Regions from separate parts of the Amycolatopsis sp. NPDC051128 genome, predicted to be linked through region 2. Evidence: riboswitches for the same ligand, from Rfam matches in the RefSeq annotation. Region 2 holds a riboswitch; each other region holds the start of a gene.

Region 1 (2,257 bases), on a different contig from region 2:
TCCGGCATCAACGACGCGCCGGCCTACATCGCCGTCGTGGTGCTGGCCGAGGGCACCACTGTGGACTGGACCCTGCCGCTGCTGGTGGTCTACGAACTCGCGGCGGGCCTGGCGATCGGGCTCGCCTTCGGCTGGCTCGGCGGGATCGCGCTGCGCCGCGCCGCGCTGCCGGCGACCGGGCTCTACCCGCTCGCCACGGTCGCGGTGTGCGTCGTGGCCTACTCCTCCGGGCAGCTGCTGCACGCGTCCGGGCTGCTCGCGACCTACGTCGCCGCGCTGGTGCTCGGCAATTCGCGGCTGCCGCACCGCTCGGACACCCTGTCGTTCGCCGAAGGGCTGGGCTGGCTCGCGCAGATCGGGCTGTTCGTGCTGCTCGGGCTGTTCGCCTCGCCGGGCCGACTGCTCGACGCGGTGCTGCCGGGCCTGGTCGCCGCCGCGGTCGTGCTGCTGCTGGCCCGGCCGATCTCGGTGGTGCTGTCGCTGGCGCCCTTCCGGCTGCCGTGGCGGGAACAGGCGTTCCTGTCGTGGGCCGGGCTGCGCGGCGCGGTGCCGATCGTGCTCGCGATGATCCCGCTTTCGGAAGGGCTGCCTGGCGCGCAGCGGCTGGTCGACGCGGTGTTCGTGCTGGTCATCGTGCTGACGTTGCTGCAGGGCGCGACGCTGGGGCCGCTCGGGCGCCGGCTCGGGCTGGCCAAGAAGTCCGAGGCGCACGAGATCGAGGTCGACTCCGCGCCGCTGGACGAACTGGGCGCCGAGCTGCTGCAGGTCCGGATCCACCCCGGGTCGAAGCTGCACGGCGTGTACCTGTCCGAGCTGCGGCTGCCGGTCGGGGCGACGATCAGCCTGGTCGTGCGCGACGGCGCGGGCTTCACGCCGCAGAAGACCAGCCGGCTGCAGGAGCACGACCAGCTACTGGTCGTCACGACGAGCAGCGTCCGCGACGATGTCGAACGCCGGCTCCGCGCCGTCGACCGGGCCGGGCGGCTGGCCCGCTGGAAGGGCGAGTCCGGCCGTTAGCCCGTTCGTGGTCGTGGCCGGGCCGTGACCGATCGGACGACTCGCCCTCGGCCGCGTACCTGGATGGACGGCACGAACGTTCCCTGTCCGGTGCTTGAGCCGGGTATCGCGCCAAGCCGGAACCGTGCCGCCTGTGAGCGGCGTCTCAGAATGTGGGGCGGGTTTGCCGTCGGGCGGCTTCTCGGTTACCTTCTGTGCCAGGTCATGAGTGCCAGCGCGAAGCCCCGGCTTGCTGGCCGGCAACCCTCCTACCGCGGTGGGGTGCCCCGGGTGAAGACCGGGCCGGTCGCGCAGTGCGACAGGCAAGCGCGGGCCCCTCGCCGGGGGTCCCCCGGACTGCCGAGGAGGCATCGATGACTCTCGCCATCGACCGCACCAGCACCACGACCCCCGCCGGAACCGGCCGCGTCAATCGCGCTGAAGTCGTTGCCGCGCAAGGCATCCCAGCCGTGGCCGGCGCGTCGCTGCGTGTTCCGCTCGTCACCGGCGGGGACGTCGGCTACGCCAACCTCGACCACGCCGCGAGCGCGCCCTGTCTCGACGCCGTGCGGAGCGCCGTCGACGAGTTCCTGCCCTGGTACGCCAGCGTCCACCGCGGCGCCGGCTTCGCGTCGCAGGTCTCCACCCGGCTCTACGAGCGCACTCGCGACGTCCTGCGCGAGTTCGTCGACGCGCGCCGGACCGACACCGTCGTGTTCACCCGCAACACCACCGACTCCTTCAACCTGCTCGCCCGCAGCCTGCCGCGGCACACCACGGTGGTCGTGTTCGACACCGAGCACCACGCCGCGCTGCTGCCGTGGCAGGGCCCGAACGTCCGGCGGCTGCCGACCCCGCGCACCCGCCTCGCCGCGGTGTCCGCTGTGGACGAAGCACTCGCGGATTCCCCGCAGGGACCGCGTCTGGTCGTCGTCACCGGAGCGTCCAATGTGACCGGTGAGCTGCTTCCGGTGGCGGAGATCGCGGCGGTGGCCCGGAAGCACGGCGCCCGCGTCGCGCTCGACGGCGCCCAGCTCGCGCCGCACCGCCGGATCTCCTTGCGGGAGCTGGACGTCGACTACGTGGCGTTGTCCGGCCACAAGCTGTACGCGCCCTTCGGCGCGGGCGCGCTGATCGGCCGCGCCGACTGGCTGCGCGCCGCGCGGCCGTACCTCGCCGGCGGCGGCGCGACCAAGCTCGTCACCGAGGACGCGGTGGTGTGGAACACCGGGCCCGAGCGCCACGAAGCCGGCTCGCCCAA
Region 2 (2,257 bases):
AGATGCCCCGCCAATCACGCGAGTTCCGCCTTCAATCACGCGAGTTCCGGCCCTGATCACGCGAGTTCCGGCCAGGAGCACGTGAGCCGACCCTCTGGGTACGCGAGCCGACCCTCTGGGTACGTGAACCGACCGTCCAGGTGCGTCGGCCGACCCCCTGGGTAGGCTCGTCCGGTGGTTGAACTGTTGGGACCTGCCGAAATCCGCGGGCTGGCGGCCGAGCTGGACGTGCGGCCGACCAAGAAGCTCGGACAGAACTTCGTGCACGATCCCAACACCGTCCGCCGGATCGTCGAGCTCGCCAGGGTCGGCCGGGACGACGTCGTCCTCGAGGTCGGGCCCGGGCTCGGGTCGCTGACGCTGGGGCTGCTCGCCACCGAGGCGCGCGTCGTGGCCGTCGAGATCGATCCGGTGCTCGCCGAACGGCTGCCGAAGACCGTCGACGAGCGGGGAGCCGAGGCGGCCGGACGGCTGACCGTCGTCGGGGCCGACGCACTGCGCATCACCGCGAAGGACCTGCCCGCCGAGCCGACCACCCTCGTCGCCAACCTGCCGTACAACGTCGCCGTGCCGGTGGTGCTGCACCTGCTGGCCGAGCTGCCGTCGTTGCGCCGCGGCCTCGTCATGGTCCAGACCGAGGTCGCCGATCGGATGGCCGCCGGGCCGGGCAGCCGGATCTACGGCGTGCCGAGCGTCAAGCTCGCCTGGTACGGCAGCGCGCGGAAGGTCGCCGCCGTGCCGCGCTCGGTGTTCTGGCCGGTGCCGAACGTCGATTCCGCGCTCGTCGCCTTCGAACGCGGCGACGTGCCGGCGTCCGAGGACCGGGAGCGGCTCTTCGGGCTGGTGGACGCCGCCTTCTCACAACGCAGGAAGACGCTCCGCGCCGCGCTCGCGGGCTGGGCCGGCTCGGCCGAGCGCGCCGGGGAGCTGCTCGCGGCCGCCGGGATCGACCCCAAAACCCGCGGCGAGCAGCTCGACGTGCACGCCTTCGCCCGGCTCGCCGCCGCGCGTTAGCCCCGCGGTATCTCCACAGTGGAGGCGGCGAAAATACCCCTCGTCGCGCTCGATCCCGCGATTCGGACACCGCCAGTCGTGTGATCTGGGCCGACAGGCTTGCTTTCGCTCCTCGGGATCGGTTTTACTCAGTACGTCCATCCCGAGCGACTGAGAGACCTGGCTCGCCGAAGTCGCAGCAACCACCCTCCACAGGGCAGGTGCTACCGCCAGGACCGATGGAGGCCGTGTTCGATGAAGAGGGTAGCTCGCCCCCTGCTGCTGACCAGGCGTCGCGTTGTCGACGAAGGCCGCCGCTCCGTGACCGCATGTCGACGCTCCCGTTGAGCTAGTCCGAGCCGTCCCACCCTTCTTCACGCACCGTCCATAGCGGACGGACATTCGCTTGCGGCCGGGCGCGCCCACGTGTGGCGTCGCCCTGTTTTCTGGAGCCTTCGTGATCACCGTCGAAAATCTGTCCAAGTCCTTTGCCCTCAACGGAAATCCGGTCGTCGCGCTGCACGACGTGAGCGTCGACGTCCAGGCCGGCTCGCTGTTCGGCGTGGTCGGCCCGGCCGGCTCCGGCAAGTCCGTCCTCGCCCGGTGCATCGCGCTGCAGGAGCGCCCCGACCGCGGCGTCGTCCGGCTCGACGGCCTCAACACCGGCACTCTCGACGGCCGCCGGCTCCGCGAAATCCGCCGTCAACTGGGTGTCGTTTCCACGAAGCCGGAGCTGATCGCCGAGCGCACCATCGCCGGCAACATCGCCTCCCCGCTCGAGCAGCTCGGCGTCGACGGCCCGCAGCGCCGCAGCCGGGTCGGCTCGCTGCTCGACCTCGTGGGCCTGACGCCGCGCGCCGCACAGCGTCCCGGCGAGCTCACCGCCGGTCAGCTCCGCCGCGTCGCGGTGGCGAAGGCGCTGGCCGCGGGCCCCGCGGTGCTGCTCGCCGACGACCCGACCGCCGGCGTCGACCCGGAGGAGGCCGGCGCGGTGCTGACCGTCCTCGACCGGGCACGCTCCGAGCTGGGTGTCACCGTCGTGCTCACGACGCCGGACGCGGGCGTGGTCCGCCGGGTCTGCGACGACGTCGCGGTGCTCGAAGACGGCACGGTCGTCGAGCGCGGCACGGTGCTCGACCTGATCTCGGACCCCAGCAGCCGCACCGCGCAGGCGCTGCTGCCGGCGATCGAGACCTCCCGCGCGCAGGCGGCGCGCTACGACCGCTCGGCCGACGTCGTGCTGGTCGGCTTCGCGTCGGTCGGC
Region 3 (2,257 bases), on a different contig from region 2:
GACCTCGGCGTTCAGCCTCGCGACCACGCGCATCGCGGTGGCGAGGCCGTCGGGGTTCCACCCCCGGGACTGGCCCTGCGCCTTGCGGATCTTCCACGGTGGCATGCCCAGCTCGCCGGCCAGCTGGTTAGGGTTGCCCCGGCCCGCGCCGGAGACCCGCGCGATCGTGCGGACCGCGTCGGCCAGCGCGTCCGCGACCAGGACGTGCGGGACGCCGAGCTGCATCGCCCAGCGCAGCGACTCCAGCGCCGCCGCGCGGTCCCCGCTGACCGCCTTCTCCGCCACCGCGAACCCGGTCACGTCGGCGCGGCCGCGGTGGTAACGCCGGACCGCCTCGGCGTCGACAGTGCCGCCCGTGTCCGCGACCAGCTGCGTCGCCGCCGACGAGAGTTCCCGCAGGTCGGAGCCCACGGCGTCGATCAGCGCTGCCACCCCGGCCGGGTCGATCTTGCCCTTCACCCGGCGCACCTCGTGCCGCACGAACTGCTCGCGCTCGGCCGGCTTGGTCAGCTTCGGGCACTCCGTGATCTCGGCCCCGGCCTTCTTCAGCACGGCGGGGAGCGTCTTGCCCGCCTTGCTGCGGCCGCCGCCGGTGTGCACGACGACGAGCACGATCCCGTCCGCCGGGTCCTTGAGGTAGGCCGCTACGGCGTCGGCCAGCTCCTGCGAGATGTCCTGAGCCGACTCGAGGACGATCACGCGGCCTTCGCTGAACAGCGACGGGCTGACGAGTTCCGCCAGCTCGGGCGCTGTGAGATCGGACACCCGGGCCCGGGTCAGCTCGGCCGTCGCGTCCCTCGCGCGGGCGGCGGCCAGCGTCTCCCGGACGGCCCGCTCGATCAGCAGTTCTTCCTCGCCCAGCACCAGCTGCAGCGGGGCCGGGGCGGTGGCTTGCGCGGTCACCGGTGAATCCTCTCACTTGCTCCGTCGTGCCTCCGCTCCGGTGATGTCGAGAGGGCACCGTGGCACGGCTCGAGCGCGATGTCGTACGGTGTAGCCGAGGTAGCCAGCCCGGGGTTGATCCGGCGTGCGCACCGACAACTGAATACCGCTCATCCAGAGGGGCAGAGGGAACGGCCCGACGAAGCCCCGGCAACCGGCGTACAGCCCGTCATCCCGCGATCGCGGGGTAGCTGACGACCACGGTGCCAATTCCGGCCCGCTTCGGCGGGGCAGATGAGGAAGGAACCTCGCGATGACCGCAACCCTCGGCACGACCTCCACCACGAAGACCCCGGATCTCGGTCCCGCCGTCGAACTGGTGTCGAAGGAAGAGGGCCACCGGCAGCCGCTCGCCCCCGAATTCGTCTCCGCCGAGGACTTCTCGCCGCTCGAGGTCGCCTACGACTTCGGCCGCGTCCGCCGCGAAGACATCGAGGCCGGCCCCAAGAACATCTGGCGCTACAAGAAGCTCCTCCCGGTCCCGTCCAACGTCGAAGAGATCCCGAACACCGAGCCCGGCGCGACCCGGCTGATCCGGGCCGACCGGCTCGCCAAGGAACTCGGCCTCAAGCGCGTCTGGGTCAAGGACGACACCGGCAACCCGACGCACTCCTTCAAGGACCGCGTCGTCGCCGTCGCGCTGGCCGCGGCCCGCGAGTTCGGGTTCGAGGTGCTCGCCTGTCCGTCGACCGGCAACCTGGCCAACGCGACGGCCGCCGCGGCCGCCCGCGCCGGCTGGCGGTCGGTCGTGCTGATCCCGAAGACCCTCGAGCGCGCCAAGATCCTGACCACCGCGGTGTACGACGGCGACCTCATCGCCATCGACGGCAACTACGACGACGTCAACCGCCTCGCCACCGAACTGGCCGGCGAGAACCCGAAGTGGGCGTTCGTGAACGTGAACGTCCGGCCGTACTACTCGGAAGGCTCGAAGACACTGGCCTTCGAGGTCGCCGAGCAGCTCGGCTGGCGCATCCCGCCGCAGATCGTCGTGCCGATCGCCTCCGGTTCGCAGCTGACCAAGGTGGACAAGGGTTTCCGCGAGCTGGGCCAGCTCGGCCTCGTGGACGCCAGCCCGTACAAGGTGTTCGGCGCGCAGGCCACCGGCTGCTCGCCGGTGTCGACCGCGTTCCGCGCCGGCCACGACGTGGTCCAGCCGGTGAAGCCGGACACGATCGCCCGCTCGCTGGCGATCGGCAACCCGGCCGACGGCCCGTACGTGCTCGACATCGTCAACCGCACCGGCGGCGCGATCGAGGACGTCACCGACGAAGAGGTCGTCGAGGGCATCCGGCTGCTGGCCCGCACCGAAGGC

What was found. Region 2 has a riboswitch for S-adenosylmethionine ahead of AB0M82_RS27185 (ATP-binding cassette domain-containing protein). Riboswitches for the same ligand answer to the same signal wherever they lie in the genome.
Region 1: another riboswitch for S-adenosylmethionine. It lies ahead of AB0M82_RS02485 (aminotransferase class V-fold PLP-dependent enzyme); the one in region 2 lies ahead of AB0M82_RS27185 (ATP-binding cassette domain-containing protein).
Region 3: another riboswitch for S-adenosylmethionine. It lies ahead of thrC (threonine synthase); the one in region 2 lies ahead of AB0M82_RS27185 (ATP-binding cassette domain-containing protein).

What each region holds. Positions count from the first base shown of each region.
Region 1 is NZ_JBFBBN010000002.1:88,055-90,311, reverse strand. Features, by position in the region: gene AB0M82_RS02490 (potassium/proton antiporter) at 1-1,017, shown strand, start outside; SAM riboswitch class IV at 1,218-1,332, shown strand; gene AB0M82_RS02485 (aminotransferase class V-fold PLP-dependent enzyme) at 1,371-2,257, shown strand, end outside.
Region 2 is NZ_JBFBBN010000030.1:317-2,573, reverse strand. Features, by position in the region: gene rsmA (16S rRNA (adenine(1518)-N(6)/adenine(1519)-N(6))-dimethyltransferase RsmA) at 175-1,014, shown strand; SAM riboswitch class I at 1,149-1,239, shown strand; gene AB0M82_RS27185 (ATP-binding cassette domain-containing protein) at 1,451-2,257, shown strand, end outside.
Region 3 is NZ_JBFBBN010000038.1:51,740-53,996, reverse strand. Features, by position in the region: gene holA (DNA polymerase III subunit delta) at 1-903, opposite strand, end outside; SAM riboswitch class I at 1,050-1,183, shown strand; gene thrC (threonine synthase) at 1,196-2,257, shown strand, end outside.